Regions from separate parts of the Curtobacterium sp. LFS079 genome, predicted to be linked through region 2. Evidence: riboswitches for the same ligand, from Rfam matches in the RefSeq annotation. Region 2 holds a riboswitch; the other holds the start of a gene.
What was found. Region 2 has a riboswitch for cyclic di-AMP ahead of ACNQPB_RS19660 (aggregation-promoting factor C-terminal-like domain-containing protein). Riboswitches for the same ligand answer to the same signal wherever they lie in the genome.

Region 1: linked by a shared signal. The riboswitch ahead of ACNQPB_RS15645 (NlpC/P60 family protein) and the one ahead of ACNQPB_RS19660 (aggregation-promoting factor C-terminal-like domain-containing protein) in region 2 are both predicted to bind cyclic di-AMP.

Annotation. Positions count from the first base shown of each region.
Region 1 covers NZ_JBFPFO010000010.1:82,763-92,824, reverse strand. Annotated here, with positions in the region: gene ACNQPB_RS15650 (M23 family metallopeptidase) at 1-814, shown strand, start outside; cyclic di-AMP (ydaO/yuaA leader) riboswitch at 961-1,129, shown strand; gene ACNQPB_RS15645 (NlpC/P60 family protein) at 1,133-1,879, shown strand; gene ACNQPB_RS15640 (hypothetical protein) at 2,400-3,755, shown strand; gene ACNQPB_RS15635 (HNH endonuclease) at 4,006-4,506, shown strand; gene mobA (molybdenum cofactor guanylyltransferase) at 4,566-5,168, shown strand; gene ACNQPB_RS15625 (DUF6457 domain-containing protein) at 5,199-5,513, shown strand; gene ACNQPB_RS15620 (molybdopterin molybdotransferase MoeA) at 5,510-6,835, shown strand; gene ACNQPB_RS15615 (FdhF/YdeP family oxidoreductase) at 6,922-9,234, shown strand; gene fdhD (formate dehydrogenase accessory sulfurtransferase FdhD) at 9,235-10,062, shown strand, end outside.
Region 2 covers NZ_JBFPFO010000021.1:1,555-11,616, forward strand. Annotated here, with positions in the region: gene ACNQPB_RS19645 (HAD-IA family hydrolase) at 1-400, shown strand, start outside; gene ACNQPB_RS19650 (ArnT family glycosyltransferase) at 474-2,480, opposite strand; gene ACNQPB_RS19655 (bifunctional glycosyltransferase family 2/GtrA family protein) at 2,477-3,871, opposite strand; gene ACNQPB_RS19660 (aggregation-promoting factor C-terminal-like domain-containing protein) at 4,014-4,718, opposite strand; cyclic di-AMP (ydaO/yuaA leader) riboswitch at 4,722-4,896, opposite strand; gene ACNQPB_RS19665 (sensor histidine kinase) at 5,057-6,532, opposite strand; gene ACNQPB_RS19670 (response regulator transcription factor) at 6,541-7,281, opposite strand; gene ACNQPB_RS19675 (hypothetical protein) at 7,549-8,406, shown strand; gene ACNQPB_RS19680 (winged helix-turn-helix domain-containing protein) at 9,040-9,909, shown strand; gene ACNQPB_RS19685 (SixA phosphatase family protein) at 10,051-10,062, shown strand, end outside.

The DNA.
Region 1 (10,062 bases), on a different contig from region 2:
CACGCAGAACACCAGGGGCCGCAGGCGTGCGTCCGGCCCCGTTGCTGAGCTGCGGCCGCGTGCCGTAGCGCGGATCGACGGGCCCCGTGATTCCCCCCGTGAAACCCGGCGCCGCAGGAGTCCCCTGCAGCAGGTGGCTGACTTTGCAGCCACGAGCGGCGTGGGTCAGAAAGCCGGCGTTGCACTTGCTGCCACCGGTCTCCTTATGACCGTCGCCTTCCCCGGAAGCGGTGCGATGACCGCCGCCTCCGAGGCCGGCTCCTCGGCGTCTGCGATGGGCTCCCAGCCCGAGATCTCCGTCTCAGCCAGCGCGAAGGTCGACTTCAGCCGCATGGCGGTATCCACCAAGGCCGACCCGGACGCCAGGCTTCGCCAGTTGCTGAGCGCGCAGTCGGCTGGCTCCGTCCAAGCGGAATCTTCCAAGGGCACGCTGGGCGCGCCGCTGGCGAGCATGGTTTCCGTCTCGCCCTTCGGCTACCGGATTGATCCGTTCACGGGTGGGTACGGCGAATTCCACCGCGGCCGCGACTTCGCGGCCCAGTGTGGCACCGACGTCTACGCGGCGGCTTCCGGCAAGGTCACCTTCGCCGGCTGGCACCCCTATGGCGGTGGCAACCGGGTCGTGATCGACCACGGCAACGGCCTGGAAACCACCTACAACCATCTGTCCTCCTTCAACGTCACGGTCGGCCAAACGGTCAACCGGGGCGATGTGGTTGCCCTGAGCGGCACCACCGGCGCCTCCACCGGCTGCCACCTGCATTTCGAGGTCATGGTCAACGGCCAAGTCGTCGAACCGCTGGGCTGGCTGTAGCCCGATCTGATGGAGATCTCTCGCATGATTGTCACGTGCCGTGACCTGAATGTGACATTCGATCCGAATTGCTGTACCGTCTAAACCGCATCAACTTCTAGAGAGTTGATGCACTTGAGTGGATTGCCTAGCTCTGCCGCTGCTCAAGGATCCGTTCGCAAAACATCGTCTGGCAGAGGCGGGGGACCCACTTCCGGTCATCATCACGGTGGCCTTGGGGTTAAGTCGCAGATCTTTCCATATGGAACAGCTCTGCGGCCGGATGACTCCCATCCGAATCCGACAGCTTACCTCGCGGGCATAGGGAGAGGCCTCTACGTGTCTTCACGCACTATTGCTGCGCGCCACCGTGCCGCAGCCCCCAAGACTGCATCGCTTGCTGTCCTCGCCAAGACCGTTGGCAGCAACGCAGGCGGCATGGGCCGCCAGGCAGCCGTTATCGCCGCCGCTTCCGGCCTGGTCCTGACCAGCGGAGTCGCCGCAAACGCTGCCGAAACCAACGTTGCCCGCGAATCCAGCGCCGCTTCCACCCTGGAAGTCCAGACCGTCGCGCAGGCAAGCATCTCCGCCGGCTCCAGCGTTGCCATCAAGTTCGAGCGCCCCGCCGTCAAGACTGTTGCGGCCCCGGTTGTCGAGGAAGCCCCCGTCGAGGTCCAGGAATCGGCTCCGGCCGACAACACTCCTGTTGCCCAGCTTTCCGTCTCCACCCAGGCGCCGTCCACCAAGGCTGCCAGCGGCCAGGGTGCCGCGATCGCAGCTGCCGCCTACGCCCAGCTCGGCGTCGCACAGGACTGCACCGCCCTGGCCAGCAACGCCCTGGCCGCCGTCGGCATCCACTTCCACGGCTGGCCGGCCGACTACCTGTCCCTCGGCCGCACCGTCAGCGCCGCCGAGGCCCAGCCCGGCGACCTGATCTACTACCAGAACGGCGGCATGGGCATGGCCCACATCGCCGTGTACGTCGGCAACGGCATGGCTGTGCACGGCGGCTGGAACGGTGGAACTACCGCCCTCTACAGCGCATACGTCGGCTCCGGCCCGGTCTTCATCCGCGTCGGCGGCTAGTCAAAAAATTGAATTGAAATCCGGTTGCGACGGCGCCTGAGAGCGCCTGCGACCGGATGAGGGGGATTGGGGCCGGCATACCGCCGCCCCGGTCCCCTCTCCTTTTTTCCTGAAAACACCCTGGCATTCGTTGACTAGGGAAAAACCATGGCCCATGCGTTGAGCGGGCCGGCCCGCGGCCGTCCCCCGCATGGCGATGTCGCCGCGCTACTTGAACCTTCCCGATCGGGCCTCACTGGATCGCAGATCCTTGGCCGTCCGTCGATTCAGCGCGCAAACATGCCGCGAATCCACTCGAGCTTCGCCCACCCAAGTGGGCCCCTGCGACGAAGTCGGATTCTGCCTGCAACACCCATGGGGCGCCTGCCGTCTGCGTATGCGGAGCACCCAGGACATCGCCAAACGGGCCCAGTGCCCGCTGTCCCGGCATAGGGCAACCGCCAAAAGAAGAAATTCCGTCAGGACGCGATGGTCCCCCGGATCAGGGCTCGTCCTCGTCTAATCCCACAAGGAACAAATCATGAATCACCCGAAGCATTTGAAGACCCCGAAGCATCTGAAAGCCAAGCAGCAATTGAAAACCAAACCGTTGGACCGCCGCCTCTTCCTCGCAGGGGCAGGAGCTGTAGCGACCTTCGGCCTGACCGGTGCCGCGAAGGACCCGGGGGGTAATGCCTGGGGAGTCTACGGCCGGAACACGGACCCCACCACTCCCACCCCGGACCCCACCGCTCCCACCCCGGACCCCACCGCTCCCACCCCGGACCCCACGGCCCCGACCACGGATACTGGAGGAGTGACCCGTCCTTCCGGTCCCGAGTACGTCCGTTACGAAGATCTCTTTACGCCCGGTGATGATCTCCAGAGCGTTTTCAACAAGGTGCCCTACGGAAAGATCATCACGTTCCCGGCAGGGGAATTCACGTGGTCCGACTTCAAGAGCCCCAACGGCTGGCATGACGGAATCCGTCTTCCCACCGGTTTGAAGGGAATCGCCGGGTCCGGCATCGGGGTGACCCGTTTCCGGATGGTTCCCAATTCGTCCACCCAGGCCTATGTTGAGCCGTCCAGCGGGACCAATCCGATCTACATGTGGTTCATGGATAACGGCGACCAGTCGCCGGTGTTCCAGGACTTCACGCTCATCGGCACGGAGCAGGGACACCATTACAACGGCTTTGGCATCGCCAACACGCCGAACGCGACGTTCCAGCGGATCAAGTTCCACGGGGCGAACCGGGGCTACGGCAACTACCCTCCGGGTGAGACTTTCAGTCTCGGCCAGAACCACTGCGACAACATGCTGGTCCAGGATGTGGAGTTCGACAACAGGGATGAGGCAACGGGCGAACGCGTGGGGGCTTCCGCGCTGGGCTTCAACAACTCCCGCAATGCCGTAGTGAAGCGCGTGTACGCCCATCACGGGGTTTCCGGAATGGTGACTTTCTGGAACACGGAGAACATCTACACCGAAGACATCCACACGTGGACGCAGGGGTCGGGCGGGGGAGTCCTGTCCTCCTGCGGCATCAATCATGAGAACGCCACCGGTGTGATCCGCCACTTCCGTCCCAAGCTGATCGTTGCCGGACGCTACTCCGATCAGAAGCTGACGGACGACGGGGGCCTGCATTTGTCCTTCGGCAACTCCTACTCCGACCTCCTGGATGCGCAAATCCACGATCCCGTCTTCGACAAGAGCGAAAATGCTTCCGGGGCCTTGGCGATCCAGATCCCGGACAGTTACCCCACTCAGCAGATCCGGACCATGCCGCAGGTGTACTTCAACGGCACACTGGCACGGTCGATCGACAGGAACAACCCCGGCGACTTGAGCGGCGTCACGCCCGGTAACGCCTGGTTCCGCTACCACTAGGACGCTTCACCCAAAACCCCTGCTGGCCGCCCCGCCGGCGGGGGTTTTGGGGTTAAGCGCCAAGGGGAACCGGCCGTTCCCCACATGGCCGGCACATGAACATTGCCCGACACCTCCCGTGAACGGGCGCGCGGATTCGTTGTTCCGGCCATTGCATGTTTACTCTTGAGGTGTCGATCCACAGCCCGTACAAGCAGAGGGCAGCCGGCCCTCGCGCCCCTGACGGGTGCGGCCGTGAAGAGGTACGTGCATGCGCACACTCGTTCTGAATGCTGGATATGAACCGCTGGCGGTAGTTACCTTCCGCCGGGCGCTGGTCCTTGTGCTCACCGGAAAAGCTAGCGTAGTGGCCGAAGGCGACGAGCCTGTCGTCGGGCCGCGGGAGATCCTGGGCCGACCGTCCGTGATCCTCCTTAACCGCTACATCCGGCCGAGATACAACCGGATCACCGCTGTCACCCGCCGTGGCGTGCTGCGGCGGGATGCGCACCGGTGCGCCTATTGCGGCAAAGCAGCCCACACCATTGACCACGTCCTCCCCAAATCCAGGGGCGGCGCGGATTCCTGGGAAAACCTGGTGGCGGCGTGCCTGCGCTGCAACAACGACAAGAGTGACCACACTCCGGCCGAGATGGGCTGGAAGCTGCGTTTCACTCCGGCGGCCCCCACCGGGACCATCTGGCAGATCAAGGAGCTCGAGAAGCCTGCTCCTGCCTGGGACCCCTTCCTGTTGCCTGAATCGGCGGCCTGACCTCCTGGCGCGCCCCGCCCGGCACGATCGGCGGCCGGCGTGGCAGGTAGTCTGGGCGGGTGGAATTCGACGCGGTGATCCTCGCGGGAGGCAGGTCCTCCCGCCTTGGCGGCGTGCCCAAGTCCGGGCTGCTGTACGACGGCGCCACGCTCCTTGAGCGGGCAATGGCCGCAGCGCTGGGCGCCGGTTCGCTGGTCGTCGTCGGGCCCCGTCCGGAAAAGCTGCCGCCGGGGGCGCTGACCGTCCGGGAAGATCCGCCCTTCGCCGGGCCCGCCGCGGCGATAGCCGCGGGGCTGGGCGAACTCGGGAAAAGCGGAAGGCCGCAGGCTCCCTGGGTCCTGGTGCTGGCCTGCGACATGCCCCACGCAGCGACTGCCGTGCCTGCGCTCCTGGCCACCCTGGCGGAGCGTCCCGGGGCCGACGGCGTGCTGGGAGTTTCCTCCGACGGCAGGCAACAGCCCCTCCTGGCTGTGTACGCCACGGCCGCCCTGCGACGGTCCGTCGCCACGCGGGCCGCTGAGGGGACCTTAACGAACGCCCCGGTGTTCAGCCTGCTTGCTAGTCTTGATTTGCTGACCGCAGCCGTTCCCGAACACGCCGCCGACGACGTGGATACCTGGGACGATGCCGCTGCGCTCGGCGTGCACGGCGGCCCGTCGTGACACCAGTTGCACCGGACGTGGAGGCGCATCGTGAAGAGCCAGGAAGAAACCCTCGAAGAATGGTGCAGGTCCCTGCTGCAGGCCTTTGAACTCGAAGACACCCAGGTCGACATCGACGCCGTGCTGTCCCTCGCCGGCGTCGCCGCCCACTCGGTGGTGCGCCCGGCCGCCCCGCTGACCACCTTCGTGGCGGGCCTGGCCGCCGGCCTCGCCGCCGGTTCCGGCCAGGCGGACCAGAAGACGTCCATGGACGCCGCGATGGCCCTGGCCCGCAAGCTCTCCAAGGACTATGCTGCGGAATCCGGCACTGGGGAATCGGGCACTGCGGAATCCGACGCCGGATGACGGATGCGGAGGCCCCACACGATCACGGCCACCTGGATCATCTTTGGGACGAAGCAAGGCAACTCGCCTTCGACTGCGCGGCTCCCATCCCCGCCGGGCCCGTCCCTTTGGCTGAAGCGCTGGGCCGCACCCTTGCCGGGGATGTCCGCGCACTGCAGGACCTGCCGCATTACGCCTCGTCGGCCATGGACGGCTGGGCGGTCAACGGGAGCGGTCCGTGGATCCTCGCCGAGCCCGGCCATCGCCTTGCACCCCACCAGGCAAGCCCCATCGTCACCGGCGGCCTGATCCCGCCCGGGGCCAAAGCCGTATTGCGCAGCGAAAGCGGCGTGATTGCCACCGACGACGACGGCCTGCCGGTCCTGGCGCTGGGCGGAGGCGCCAAGCCGGGGGAGCCCCGCAACGGGCAGCACATCCGCCGTGCCGGCGAAGAAGCCGCTGCCGGGGAGATCCTCATCAAGGCCGGAACCGTGCTCAACCCGGCGCACCTCGCTGTAGCCGCGCTGGCCGGATGCGACGAACTCACAGTGCTCGGCAAACCGCTGGTCAAGTTCCTGTTCACCGGCTCGGAGGTCGTCACAGAAGGAGTCCCCGCGCCCGGACAGGTCCGTGACACCTTCGGCCCGCAGCTGGGCGCCGTCGTCGAACTCCTGGGCGGGATCCGAGGCGGCGAGCTGAGGGCCGGCGACTCCTACGACGAATGGCTCGAAGCGTTCCGGGAAGGTGAGTCGACTCCGGAAACCGCGCCGGCCGACGTCGTCATTACCACCGGCGGAACCGGGCGCTCGGGTACGGACCACCTGCGCAAGGCCGTCGCGGAACTGGGCGGGCGGCTGCTGATTGACGGCATCGCGATGCGGCCGGGGCACCCGGCCGTGCTGGCCGAACTGCCGGACGGCCGCTTCGTGCTGGGTCTGCCGGGCAATCCACTGGCGGCAATGATGGTGCTGTTCACCGTGGGGGCGCCGTTGCTGGCGGCCCTGGGCCACGAAAGCCTTGGCGAGGTGGGCGAAGTCCCCTGCGGCGCCACGCTCGACGCCCAGCCGGGCCGCACCCGGCTGATCCCGTTCAAGTTCGTCTATGGCCTGGCATCCCCGGCCCAGCATGCGGGCTCCGGGATGATGCGCGGCCTGGCGGGCGCTGACGGCGTCATGGTGGTCCCCCCGCACGGCGTGCAGCTCGGGGCCCCTGTGCCGGCCTTCCCCTTGCCGTGGGGGCCGCCGCTTCCCGCGCCGAACCCGGAAGAGAAGCCGCGGAAAACCGCGAAGCCGGCGCGGAAGGCCCCGTCCGGCCCGGTGGACTGGAGCGCACTGGATGCCTGAACCGGCCCGCGATACCCGGATCCGCCGTCCTGCCCGGATGTCGGGCATCAGTGGCATCACATCTGCGTGCTTGCCATGATGGTCCTATGAACAGGCACGCGCCCCAACAGGACATCAACGAAGATGACCTCCAGATCCACGAGCCCAAGCGCTCCGCAGCTGGCGTCAAAGCTGTAACGGTGGCCTTGGAGCGGGGGCTCGCGCAGGCCGGTGTCAGCCGGACTGTGCGTTCCATGCTGCGGGTCAACCAACGTGACGGTTTCGACTGCCCGGGCTGTGCATGGCCCGAGTCCATCACCGGACGGCGCAGCCCGGCCGAGTTCTGTGAAAACGGCGCCAAGGCCATCGCCGAGGAAAGCACCACCCGCACCGTCACCCCGGAATTCTGGGCCGCGCATTCGCTGGCTGAACTGGACGACAAGACCGAGTACTGGCTTGGCAGCCAGGGACGCATCACCGAACCCGTGGTCCTGCGTCCAGGGGACACACACTACTCGCGGATCAGCTGGGGCGACGCCTTTGCCCTGATCGCCGAACACATAGCAGCGTCGACGCCGGATCGCTGCGTGTTCTACACCTCGGGCCGGACGGCGAACGAGACCGCGTTCATGTACCAGTTGTTCGCCCGCTCGCTGGGCACGAACAACCTGCCGGACTGCTCGAACATGTGCCACGAGTCCTCGGGCTCGGCCCTGAACCCGACCATAGGTATCGGCAAGGGCACCGTCTCCCTGGAGGACATCCACGAGGCGCAGCTGGTGTTCGTCGTCGGGCAGAACCCGGGCACCAACCACCCGCGCATGCTGTCCGCGCTGAAGGAATGCAAGGGCAACGGAGGCAAGGTGGTGGCCGTGAACCCGCTGCCCGAGGCCGGCCTGCTCAACTTCAAGGACCCCCAGACGCTCAACGGCGTCATCGGCGGCGGAACGACCATTGCGGACGAGTTCCTGCAGATCAAGGTGGGCGGTGACCTCGCGTTGTTCCAGGCGCTGGGCCACCTGCTGCTGGAAGAAGAGAAGCGCAATCCTGGCACCGTGGTGGACCGGGCGTTCATCGAGGCACAGACGGTCGGATTCGAAGCCTACGCCGAGGCCCGTTCCACCCTGGATTGGGAAGTCACGGAGAAGGCAACCGGACTTGACCGTAGGGAAATCACCAAGATCGCCGGCATGCTGGCATCTTCCAAGGCAACGATCATCTGCTGGGCGCTGGGGCTGACTCAGCAGCCGCATTCCGTGGACACGCTGCGGGAGATCATCAACCTGCTCCTGCTGCAGGGCAACTTCGGCAAGACGGGCGCCGGTGCCTGCCCGGTCCGCGGACACTCGAACGTGCAGGGCGACCGCACCATGGGTATCTGGGAAAAGCCGACGGAGGCGTTCCTCCTCGCCCTGGACCAGGAGTTCGGCTTCACCATGCCCCGCGAGCACGGCTACGACTCCGTGGAAACCCAACACGCCCTGGAAAACGGCGACATCGACGTCTTCGTCTCGATGGGCGGCAACTTTGCCGCCGCGGGCTCGGACACTGAAGCCTTGGAAGCGGGGCTGCGGAAGGCCGGCCTGACCGTGCACATTTCCACCAAGCCCAACCGCGGGCACGTCGTCCACGGCAAGACATCCCTGATCCTGCCCACGCTCGGCCGCACCGACACCGATGACAAGCACCCGGGCGGCCGCCAGTTCCTGTCCGTTGAAGACTCGATGTCCGTCATCCACAAGACCCAGGGCCGCCTGGAGCCGGTGTCCGGGCACCTGCTGAGCGAACCGGTGATCGTAGCCCGGATGGCCCAGGCCGTCCTGGGCGACGACCACCCGGTGGACTGGCGGGCCATGGCCGAGGACTACGGCGTCATCCGCGACCACATCTCGCGTACCATTCCGGGCTTCGAGGATTTCAACGCCCGCGTCCGGAACAAGAACGGCTTCGTGCTGCCCAACCCGCCGCGGGACACGCGGACCTTCGCCACGGATATCGGCAAGGGCCGATTCACCGTGAGCCCGCTGGAGTACCTTGAGGCTCCGGAAGGCCATCTGATCCTGCAGACCATGCGCAGCCACGACCAGTACAACACCACCTTCTACGGCTTGGACGACCGTTACCGCGGGGTGTCCGACGGCCGTCGGGTGATTCTGGTGCATCCGGAAGACCTTGGCCGGCTTGGCTTCAAGGACCGTGACATGGTGGACGTGATCTCCACCTTTGCCGGCAGTGAGCGCCGCGCTGACAAGTTCCGCCTGATCGCCTACCCCACGGCCCGCGGGAGCGCTGCAGCGTACTTCCCGGAAGCCAATGCCCTGGTGCACCGCGAACTGGTGGCCCGGGAATCGAACACGCCCGGCTTCAAGGCCATGGTGGTGCGCTTCGTGAACCATGTTTCAACCCCGGAGGGCAGCTGAATGGGACGCATGACCCAGCGCCGCAAGGTCCATAAGTTCGTGCTGGACGGCTCCCCCCAGGCCGCCGAGCATCCGGTCCGGTACCGGGAGGACGTGCTCGCCGTCGAGGAGCCCCTGGAGATCCGCCTGGGCCGGATGTCCTTCTCCGTCACCATGCGCACTCCCGGCGACGACTTCGACCTTGTTGCCGGCTTCCTGGTGTCCGAAGGCGTGATCTGGGATCCGGCGCAACTGGTCTCCCTGCGCTTCTGCGCCGGCGAAGACGAGGACGGCGTGCAGACCTTCAATGTGGTGGAAGCCCAGCTCCGGCCCGACGTCGTCCTGCCGGACACCGGACGCAATGTCTACACCTCGAGTTCCTGCGGTATCTGCGGCACCGATTCGATCGAGGCCGTGCGCAAGACCCTGCGACATAACACCGCCGACGACGGCCTCCGGGTTCCGGTGGAAACGGTCGCCGCCCTGCCTGACCGGCTCCGCGAAGCCCAGGCGGTGTTCGACAAGACCGGCGGCGTGCACGCGGCAGGGCTGTTCCGGATCGACGAGGACGGAGCCGCGGAACTGCTGTGCCTGCGCGAGGACGTGGGCCGGCACAACGCCGTCGACAAGGTGGTGGGCTGGGCGCTGCGCGAAGGCAAGCTCCCCTTGTCGGGTACGGTGCTGCAGGTTTCCGGACGCGCCTCCTTCGAACTGGTGCAGAAAGCCGCCCTGGCCGGAATTCCGATGCTGGCCGCGGTCAGTGCTCCCTCCAGCCTGGCAGTGCAGCTTGCCGAAGAAACCGGTGTGACCCTCGTCGGTTTCAGCCGCCGCACCAGCCTGAACGTCTAC
Region 2 (10,062 bases):
ACCCGGGGCTGAAGCGTTCCTGCACGCCCTGCCGCCTGACGCCGTCGCGCTGGTCACTTCGGCGGACCGGATACTTGCGGAGGTCCGCATGCGGGCCGCCGGCCTGGAGATGCCGCCGACGGCGGTCACTGCCGAGGCGGTCACCTGCGGCAAACCGGACCCGGAAGGCTACCTCACGGCGGCCGCCCTGCTCGGCGTCGATCCCGCTGACGCAGTGGTCTTCGAAGACGCCCCGGCCGGGATCGCCGCGGCGCGGGCCGCGGGTATGCGCACCGTGGTGGTGGGCGGCGGCGGTGGTACCGCCGCGGACGGGCTGCCCCGCATCCGGGACTACTCGGGGGTCTCGGCTGCCGTCACCCTGGACGCCGACGGCCGCCCGCGGATCGAACTCAGCTTCTAGGAGCCCAGCAGCCCGAGGCGCCCAGTCCCCAGAAGTGCAGTGCTGCGGTCGCCAGTAGGTAGTCATCGCCGGCCTACTTCGCCAGCTTGTACACCGTGGAGGTGCCCACGGTTTCGGCCTGGAAGTTCGCGGCCACCCAGGTGGCGACCTCGGAGCTTCCGCCCCGGCCGCCCATGCCGCCGCCGAAGCCGCCCATCCCACCGGTGATGAAGTAGCTGACCTCGCCGTTGGCCACCATCTGCTGGAACTGCGCCAGCGTGGGGTACGGGTCGCTGCCGTTCCAGCCGCCGAGCGCGATCACGCTGGTGCCGGAGCCGAGTTCTAGGTTCGCGGCCTGGGTCGCTCCGGACACCGCCGCGGACCATTTCGTGGTGGTCGCGGACAGCAGGGCGGTCAGTTCGCTGCTGCCGCCCTCGGCCTCGGGGGAGCCGCCCACGGTGCCTGTTCCGCCCCCGGTGCCTGTTCCGCCCATGGCGCCCGCACCGCCGTCGCGGTTTCCGAAGCCGCCCATCGCGGCGGAGGAGGGGCCCGACGTCGGGATGGAACCGGTGTGCGGCACCGCCGCGGTGGCGATGGTCCAGGCAGCCGTGCCCAGCCCGCCGGCCAGCAGCGAGGCCACCACGAGGGCGGCAGCGGCCGCTTTCCGGAACCTGTCCACCCGCAGCAGCAGCGCGGCCGCGGCGAGCACACCGAGGAGCACCACCACGATCCGCAGCCAGGGCAGCCATGACGCATCGCGGCCCAGCAGCACGGCGGACCAGATCGAGCCGGCAAGGACCGGGGCGGCGAGCACCGCCCGGGCCGGCCAGTGCACCCGGCCGCGCCAGAGCTCCACGCCGCCGATGCCCACCAGGGCCGCGATCGCCGGAGCCAGCGCCACCGCGTAGTACGGGTGAACGATCCCGCTCATGAAGCTGAAGATGCCCGCCGTGACCAGCAGCCAGCCGCCCCACAGCAGGAGCGCGGCGCGGGTCCGGGAGGTCCGGACCTCGCGGCGGGTGAACCACAGCCCCGCGGCCAGCAGGATCAACGAGGCCGGAAGCAGCCACGAGACCTCGGCGCCGAAACTGGTGCCGAACATGCGCAGCAGCCCGGCCGCGCCGCCGAAGCCGGCGTTCCCGCCCGCACCGCCGCCCATGCCTCCGCCCGCACCGCCGCCCATGCCGCCCCCGCCGGGCATGCCTTCGCCCGAGCCGGTGATGCGGCCCAGGCCGTTGTAGCCGAAGGTCAGTTCCAGGAAGCTGTTGTTCTCCGACCCCGCCATGTACGGCCGGGCCGACGCCGGGGTGAGTTGGAACAACGCGATGTAGCTGCCCGCCACCACGAGGATTCCGCCCAGCGCACCGAGCAGGTGCAGCAGCCGGCGGCGCAGCGTGGTGGGCGCGGCCCACAGATAGGCCAGCCCCAGGCCGGGCACCACCAGGAAGCCCTGCAGCATCTTTGTCAGGAACGCGAGTCCGATCACCGCGCCGGCGGCCGCGAGCCATTTCCAGCCGGCCTGTTCGATGGCCCGGGTGGTGAGATATGCGGCCAGGACCAGGCACAGGGTGAGCATGGCGTCCGGGTTGTTGAAGCGGAACATCAGCGCGGCCACCGGGGTGAGAGCCAGCGCGCCGCCGGCCAGCAGCCCCGCCGCGGGACCGGACACCCGCTTCACCGCCAGGTACAGGAGCCCGACGGCGGCCACGCCCATGAGTGCCTGCGGAACCAGCATGCTCAGCGGCGAGAAGCCGAACACGCGGCCCGCGAGGGCAGGGATCCACAGCGAGGCCGGCGGCTTGTCCACCGTGATGGCGTTGCCGGCGTCGAGCGAACCGAAAAGCAGGGCGGTCCAGTCCTTGGTGCCAGCCTGCACGGCGGCGGCGTAGAAGGAGTTGGCGTAGCCGGTGGCCGCGAGGTTCCACAGATACAGCACCGCTGTGGCCAGCAGCAGCCCGACGGCGGATGGCCGCACCCAGGGGGGCTGCCCGCCGAAGGCGAGCCGGGACCAGCCGGTTCTGCTCGGGTGTTCCTGCTCGCGGGTGACGGCCGCCGGGGTGGCGGGCGAGGCCGGGGTAGCGGGCGTCATGGTGGAGGTCATCGGGCTGCCGTTTCTGCTTCGACGGGACGGGAATCTGTAGTCTCTCCGGCCGGGGGCGCCGGCCGCGGCCGGAACACCCACAGCCGGAACAGCAGGAAGCGCAGGACCGTGGCGGCGAGGTTCCCCCCCACGACGGTGACGACTTCCACCCAACGTTCGGGCGCCGTCGTACCGTTATGCACCAGGGCGAGGGCACCGGAGGTCAGCCCAAGGCCGATGCCGAACACCAGGAGTCCCTCGAAATGGTGCCGCATGGCGCCGCCGCCCTGGATGCCGAACGTGAAGCGGCGGTTGGCGCCGGTGTTGGCGATGGCTGTCACCAGCAATGCCAGGAAGTTGGCCAGCTGCGGGTCCATAAAGCCACGGCAGAACAGGAAGAGGAACAGGTAAGCCAGGGTGGACGCGGCGCCGATCGCGCCGAAACGCACCAGCTGGCCGAAGAGCCTGTTGCGCGGGTTCTTCTCGGCCGCGCGGTCGGCGGCGGGCAACGGACCGCGAGCGAGGGCTGCGCGGAGCTCGGGAACCGGGATGCGGCCGCTGAGCAGGTCGCGGCTCAGCCGGGCCATTCCGCGGAGGTCGGCCAAGGCTGTGCGGACCACGTCCACGCTGGAATCGGGATCGTCGATCCAGTCGACGGGCACCTCGTGGACGCGCAGCCCGCAGCGTTCGGCCAGGACCAGCAGTTCGGTGTCGAAGAACCACTCCTTGTCCAGGGTGTGCGGGAGGATCCGCTGCGCCACGTCGGCCCGGATGGCTTTGAAGCCGCATTGGGCGTCGCTGAACCGGGCACCCATGAGGGACTGCAGGATCAGGTTGTAGCTGCGGGAGATGAATTCCCGTTTGGGCCCGCGGACTACCCGGGAACTGCGGGTCAGCCGGGTTCCGATCGCCAGGTCCGAATGTCCCGAAATCAGCGGCGCCAGCAGCGGTGCCAGGGCGGCGAGGTCCGTGGAGAGGTCCACGTCCATGTAGGCAAGCACGGGTGCCGGGGAGGCCAGCCAGACTTTCCGCAGGGCGTTGCCTCGGCCCTTCTCGCCGAGGTGGACCGCGAGCACTTCGGGCAGTTCCCGGCCCAGGCGCTCGGCGATTTTCAGCGTGGCGTCCGTGCTGGCGTTGTCCGCGATGGTGATCCGGAAAGGATGCGGGAAGCTTGCCCGGAGGTGGCCGTGGAGTCTGCGTACGCACTCTTCGAGGTCGCGCTCCTCGTTGAAGACGGGGATGGTGACGTCGAGGACGGCGGTCCCGGAACGGGTGTCCACGGGAGCGTGGCGGAGCAGGGTTGCCGTGCCGGGGCGGGAATCGGCGGGAGCGTGCCGGAAGGTGCTGCGGCGGGTTCCCTGTGGCGGGACCGCGCAGTCTGCGCTTGCGGGAGTTGAGTCTGTGAGTGCCATGGATCCACAGTGACGGCGCGGGATTTGCGTGCTTTAGGTCCCGGCTGTGTTGCGCCTGTGGAAGTGGCGGGGATGCAAGAGCGGCCCGTCCCTATGAAGGGACGGGCCGCTCTGCGGTGCCATTGTGGCCGGGCGTGCCGGCTTAGTACCAGTTGTTGGCGTAGTGGAAGGCAAGCGCTGCCGACGGCGATCCGTAGCGTTCCTGGATGTACTTCAGGCCCCATCGGATCTGGGTCCTGAAGTTGGTCTGCCAGTCCGCGCCCTCAGTGGCCATCTTGGTGCCGGGCAGGGACTGCACGATTCCATATGCGCCGCTGGAGACGTTGGTGGCCGTGGTGGTCCAGTTCGACTCCCTGGTCCACAGGATCCGCAGCGAATCCATCTCGCCCGGGCCCCAGCCGAAGGAGGAGAGCAGGCTCGCGGCGTAGGCCTGCGCAGCCGCGGGGTCGTTCACGGGTGCGGGTTTCGCGGGAGCGGCGGGCTTGGGGGCGGCGGCGACCTTTACCGGTGCAGGCTTTGGCGCGGCCTTCGGGGCGGCAGGCTTCCCGGCCGCGGGCTTTGCGGCCGCCTTCAGCGCGTCCGAAGGCGTGGCACTGGGAGTTGCCGACGCCGTTGCGGCGGCGCTCGCCTGCGGCGCGGACTCGGAAGCCCGGCTGGCATCGAAGGTCTGGTTGGCGGCCTGTCCGGCGGCACCGGCGCCCACGACCAAGGCCAACACGCCGGCCGTGACGGCGAGGCGCTGGCTGGTGCTGCGCAGGGCGGCAGCTTTCTTCAGAACGGTGCGCGGAGCGGAAGCGTCCGCCCGGCGGCGCCCATGCAGGCGCGACTGATCCTTGGCAGGAGACATGGGTATACCTCTCAACGCCTGCGGAGTTAGCTGTCGGGTTCGGATGAGGTCATCCGGCCGCACACCAGCGGAGATTCTGGTTCTGCGGCTTCACCCCAAGGACCTGCCATGAACGGTTGGCGGTCCGGAGACTCTGGGTCCCCCGTCTCTGCCCGGAATGTTGGGGCACCGGGGAGCGGCAGAGCTCGGCGACTGCCCGGTGGTGGCCTGAACTATCCGGCGCACCCTTTCGACGGTACAGGACCGTCGCGCGAAAGTCACATTTAGGTAACGGAGATCACGACGGCGGTGAGTCGCCTTGCGCAGGCGCGCTCCGGCGTCGTGGGTTCAGGCGCGTGTCAGGGAAGCGGCAGCCGCACGGCGAATTCGGTGCGGCCCGGACGGGAGCTGACCTCCACCGAACCCCCGTGCGCACGCACGATCGATTCGACGATCGACAGGCCAAGGCCCGAGCTGCCTTCGGTGCCGGTCCGGGCGGTGTCGGCCCGGGCAAAGCGGGAGAAGATCCGGTCCTGGAACTCCGGCGGGATGCCGGCGCCGTCGTCGGTCACGGTGATCACCGCGGTGCCGTCGGCCGAACGCATCACCCCGGTGGTCACAGTGGTTCCGTCTGCAGTGTGCTTGCGGGCATTGGAAAGCAGGTTGGCCAGGACCTGGTGGAGCTGGGTGGCGTCGCCGCGGACCGTCAGAGGTTCGTCCGGAAGCTCCAGCTGCCACACGTGCCCCGGGGCCATGACCTTCTCGTCGCTGACGGTTTCGACCACCAGCTGGGTGAGGTCCAAGTCGCCGAATGTCACCGGCTTTCCTTCGTCCAGGCGGGCCAGCAGCAGGAGGTCCTCCACCAGCGCCGTCATGCGTTCGGACTGGCTTTGCACCCGGCCCAGGGATTTTCGGCCGTCCTCGCTGAAGTTCTCGGTCATCCGCAGCAGTTCGGTGTAGCCGCGGATCGCGGTGAGCGGGGTGCGGAGCTCGTGGGACGCGTCGGCCACGAACTGGCGCACCCTCGTCTCGCTCAACTGGCGGGCTTCAAGTGCGTTGGAGACATTGTCCAGCATGAGGTTCAGGGCGTGCCCCACGCTGCCTACTTCGGTGCCGGGGTGGGCAGCAGCTTTCGGGACACGCACCGCCAAGGCCACCTCGCCGGCGTCGAGCGGAAGCCGCGAAACCTTGGTGGCCACCTCGGAAAGCTGCTCCAGCGGGCGCATGGTCCGCCGGATCATGACGGTCCCGGCGAGGCCGATCAGCCCCAACCCGCCCAGGGACACCAGCACCATGGTCAACACCAGCGAGGCTTCGGTACCTTGTTTCGCCCCCAGCGGCAGCCCGGTGACGATGGTGTCGCCGTAGGGAGTTTCCGTCGCCACCAGCCGGTAATCTCCGTTGGACAGCGTGCGGTCCACATGCAGGCCGTTGCCGGGCAATTGCAGGAGGACCTGCTTGTCCGCGGCCGAGAGATCGGCCCGGACCCCGTCGGGGTCGATGAATCCGGCGCTGTTGACCGTTGATCCCAGGATCCTTGCATTGAGCGTTCCGGCCCCCTGGCCGCGGGCGTCCAGCGGGTCGGGGCCCCGGTTGGGGTTTCCCGACGGCGGCCTGCCGAACTCGGTTGCCCGGTGCGCCGCCTGCGACAGCTGTTCGTCCAGCTGCCGGGTCAGGAAAAGGTCCATGGAGGCGTAACTGACGATCCCGACGGCTCCGCAGATTGCCACCAGGAGGGCCATGGAAACGAGGATCAGCCGGGTGCGCAGATGCCAGGTGGCAGGGTTCAGCCAATACCGGCCGGGCTGCCGGGGTGCTCCGGAAAGCTTGGACACGCCGGCCCCTATTCGGCGGGCTTGATGACGTAGCCCGCGCCGCGCACGGTGTGGATCATCGGCGGGTGCTCGGCGTCGATCTTCTTGCGCAGGTAGGAAATGTACAGTTCCACGATGTTGGCCTGACCGCCGAAGTCGTAGTCCCAGACGCGGTCCAGGATCTGGGCCTTGCTGATGACCCGCCGCGGGTTCTCCATGAGGTAGCGCAGGAGCTCGAACTGGGTGGCGGTGAGCGCGATGTCCTGCCCGGCGCGGGACACCTCGCGGGTGTCGACGTTCAGCGTAAGGTCGCCCACCACCAGCTCCGCGGTGTCCATGGCGGCCACGCCCGAGCGCTGCACCAGGCGGTGCAGGCGCAGCAGGACTTCCTCCATGCTGAACGGCTTGGTGACGTAGTCGTCCCCGCCTGCGGCCAGCCCCGTGATGCGGTCCTTGACGTCGTCCTTGGCGGTGAGGAAAAGCGCCGGAACTTCCGGCGCAAAGGCGCGGATCCTGCCCAGCAGCTCCACGCCGTCGAACCCTGGAAGCATGACGTCCAGCACCAGTACGTCCGGGCGGAAGTCCTTGGCAAGCCTGACCGCGGCCGGGCCGTCTCCGGCTACTTCGACCGACCAGCCGGCCATGCGCAGGCCCATGCTCATCAGTTCCGCGAGGCTTGGTTCGTCGTCAACCACCAGGGCGCGGATGGGGGAGCCGTCCGGGTGGCTGAGCTGCGGAAGGTTGTTGGTGGAGGAGTGCGAGGATGCCATGGGACAAGCCTCCGATCTGGCCGTTTGCTGCCGCTTTGCGCTTCCTGTGAGCAGGCTGTGAGTCCTAAGCGTAGTCCCCACCGCCTCCCTAACCTCGCTCCGCTTCGGCCAGGGAACCCAGGCGGCGTGGGCCCAGCGAAGGCCCCGAACGGAGCGAAGATTCGCCTGTGCTCACAGGAGCGGCTTCCGTGCGACACAGCCCGTGCACAGCAATGCGGCTGAGTCTGGGTGGGACAACGATCCCATCCCAAAGATTCGGAGAAGACCATGGAACGACAGGATCCTCCCGCAACCCCCGCCCCCGACGGACCGGCCACCGGTGCCCGGGAGCCGGAAAACCGGCAGGCCTTCCAGCCGGTTCAGCCTGGGCAATTCCCGACGGCGGCCGAACCTTCGGCCGGTTGGGGCACCCCGACGCCACAGGCCCAAGCCCCGGCCGGCTGGGGTGCGCCGTCTGGGCAGCCGTCCGCCGGCTGGGGTGTGGCGCCCGGCCGGAGCGCGGGGCCAACCGCGCCGGGCGGGGGTATCTCCGGTAAGTGGACCCTGAAGAAGGGGCTCATCGCAGGAGGCGTCGCCGTCGTCGTTGCCGGAGCAACCGCTGCCGGAGTCTATGCAGCGGGCAACGGGGCGGCAGCCGGTGCCGGAACCCAGGGCGCCGGTGGCATGGCCGGGCAGAACGGGATGTCGGCCCAGGGCGGGCCGGGCGGTTTGGGCATGAACGGCGGCGGCTTTGCGCCGGACGGACTGGGCATGGGCGCCGGTGGACTGGCGGCTGCGGTCCATTCCGAATACGTGATCCTGCGGAACGGGAAATACGTGAACATGGCTTCGCAGTCCGGCACGGTGACGGCGGTTTCGAACGATTCCATCACGGTCAAGAGCGGGGACGGATTCACCCGCAGCTACAGCCTCGGCAGCGACCTCGTGGTGTCGCAGGGCATGCAACGCGGGATGAACCAGGGAAACACCCTGAGCATTTCGGACGTGCAAAGCGGCGACAGCGTGCGGATCGCTGCGCTGCAGGAATCCGGAAACTACACGGCCGAGACCATCCAACTGGTCACGGGAACATCGAACGGCACAGGAGCCGGCACCGGGCCCGGCACAGGGTCCTCCAGCAACTGACTTCAGAAAAAGCGGACGCTGGAGGGGCCTCGGTCGGTGGCTCCGGGCGGCAGTCCGGAGTCACCCCAGACCCTTCAGTCACACCCGCCAGTCTTCTCCGGGGCTCCTAGCAGACGTTTCAGAGAAAATTTTCCGGAAGGAGCGGAATCCCGATTGGACAAGAGATGTTTCATATCTTGAGATTCTGGCGGACCGGGAGATTCTGCCCCAAGATTCCAAAATGGCCTTCCAAGGCGAAGGATCTTCGATTATTTCACTTGGGTATGGGATTGTGACGAACCGAAGTCGGTCACATTTGGTCATTCTGAAATTGTGATTTAGCGCACAATAGTCCTTCGCGTCTCAGGATGTGGACGGATCTGCGCTTTGTTACTTGCAAGTTCCCTTTATTACGTTGCACACTTCAAATGTGAACAAGAACTCAACAGCACCTGCAGCCGCAGCAATCGGGACCAGCGCACCCGCTGGCATCGCGATGAGCTGTTGTCGAATGTACGCCTAACTTCCGACCCCAAGAAGATCCAGGCATTCGTCCCTTGCCCAACGTCGGGCGCCTTTCCCCAACTCATTGCGGGGACCGTATAAGCATTCGAAGCCGCGATGACGGCCATTCACATTGAGGTAAGCACTCCCATGTCAGTTGCATCCGGATACGTCCACATCTCTGTTCGAAACGCCAACAAGGCGGCATCCAACGCCGGCCTGCGCCCCGGCCTGGGCGGTCGCCCCGGCTACGTCCAGCCCGGCCCCGCCGGTGCAGGCCAGGCCCCGGGCTACGTTCCCCAGGGCTACAACCCCAACTCCTACGGACAGCTCCGGGCGGTTCCGGCCAACGAGGCGGCACCCCTGACTGCACCCACTCCGGTCCTTGCGCCTTCCGAGCGTGCGATCCGCCCCGTCCCCGGCGACAACGTCGCCCGCGGCTTCGTGCTCTACATGGGCATTGACGAGGACACCGCCGCGGCCGCTGGCACCTCCATTGCCAAGCTCGCCCAGGAGATCCGCGCCTACGCCCAGTCCCTCGTGACCGGCGCCGAGAGCTACGCAGCCGTCGCGGTTGCTCCGGCCAGCGCCCCGGGTTCCGCGCTCGACGTCGTCCGCTCCACCTTCGGTGACCCCACCGTCGGCAACCGCCAGCGCGCAGAGGCCGTCCGTCCGCAGCCGCAGCAGGAAGCCCGCCCCTCCGGCGTGCTGATCGACCTCGCCCGCCGCGAAGTGCACCTCGACGGTGAATCCCTGAACCTGACCTTCAAGGAGTTCGAACTCCTGAACTACCTGGTCGAGAACGGCACCCGCACCGTGGGCCGCGACGAACTCCTCGAGGGCCTGTGGCGCAACGCCGAGGAAGTGCCGAACGAGCGCACCATCGACGTCCACATCCGCCGCCTGCGCTCCAAGCTCGGCCGCCTCGCCAACACCGTGCGCACGGTCCGCGGCCAGGGCTACCGCTTCTACGAGCACCCCGAGGTCATCGTCTGGGCCGCTCCGGAATACTCGATCTAATCCTCAGCCGCGCCGAAAGGCGGCACGATCCCTCTGCGCCTGCGCTCGTTCCTCACGCAACAACGGCGCTATCGGGATGTGCCGCCTTTCGGCGTCTCACCCTTCCCGCGAGCATGTGCCTCCGCGGCTAAAGTTGGGGGCATGAGCGAGCAC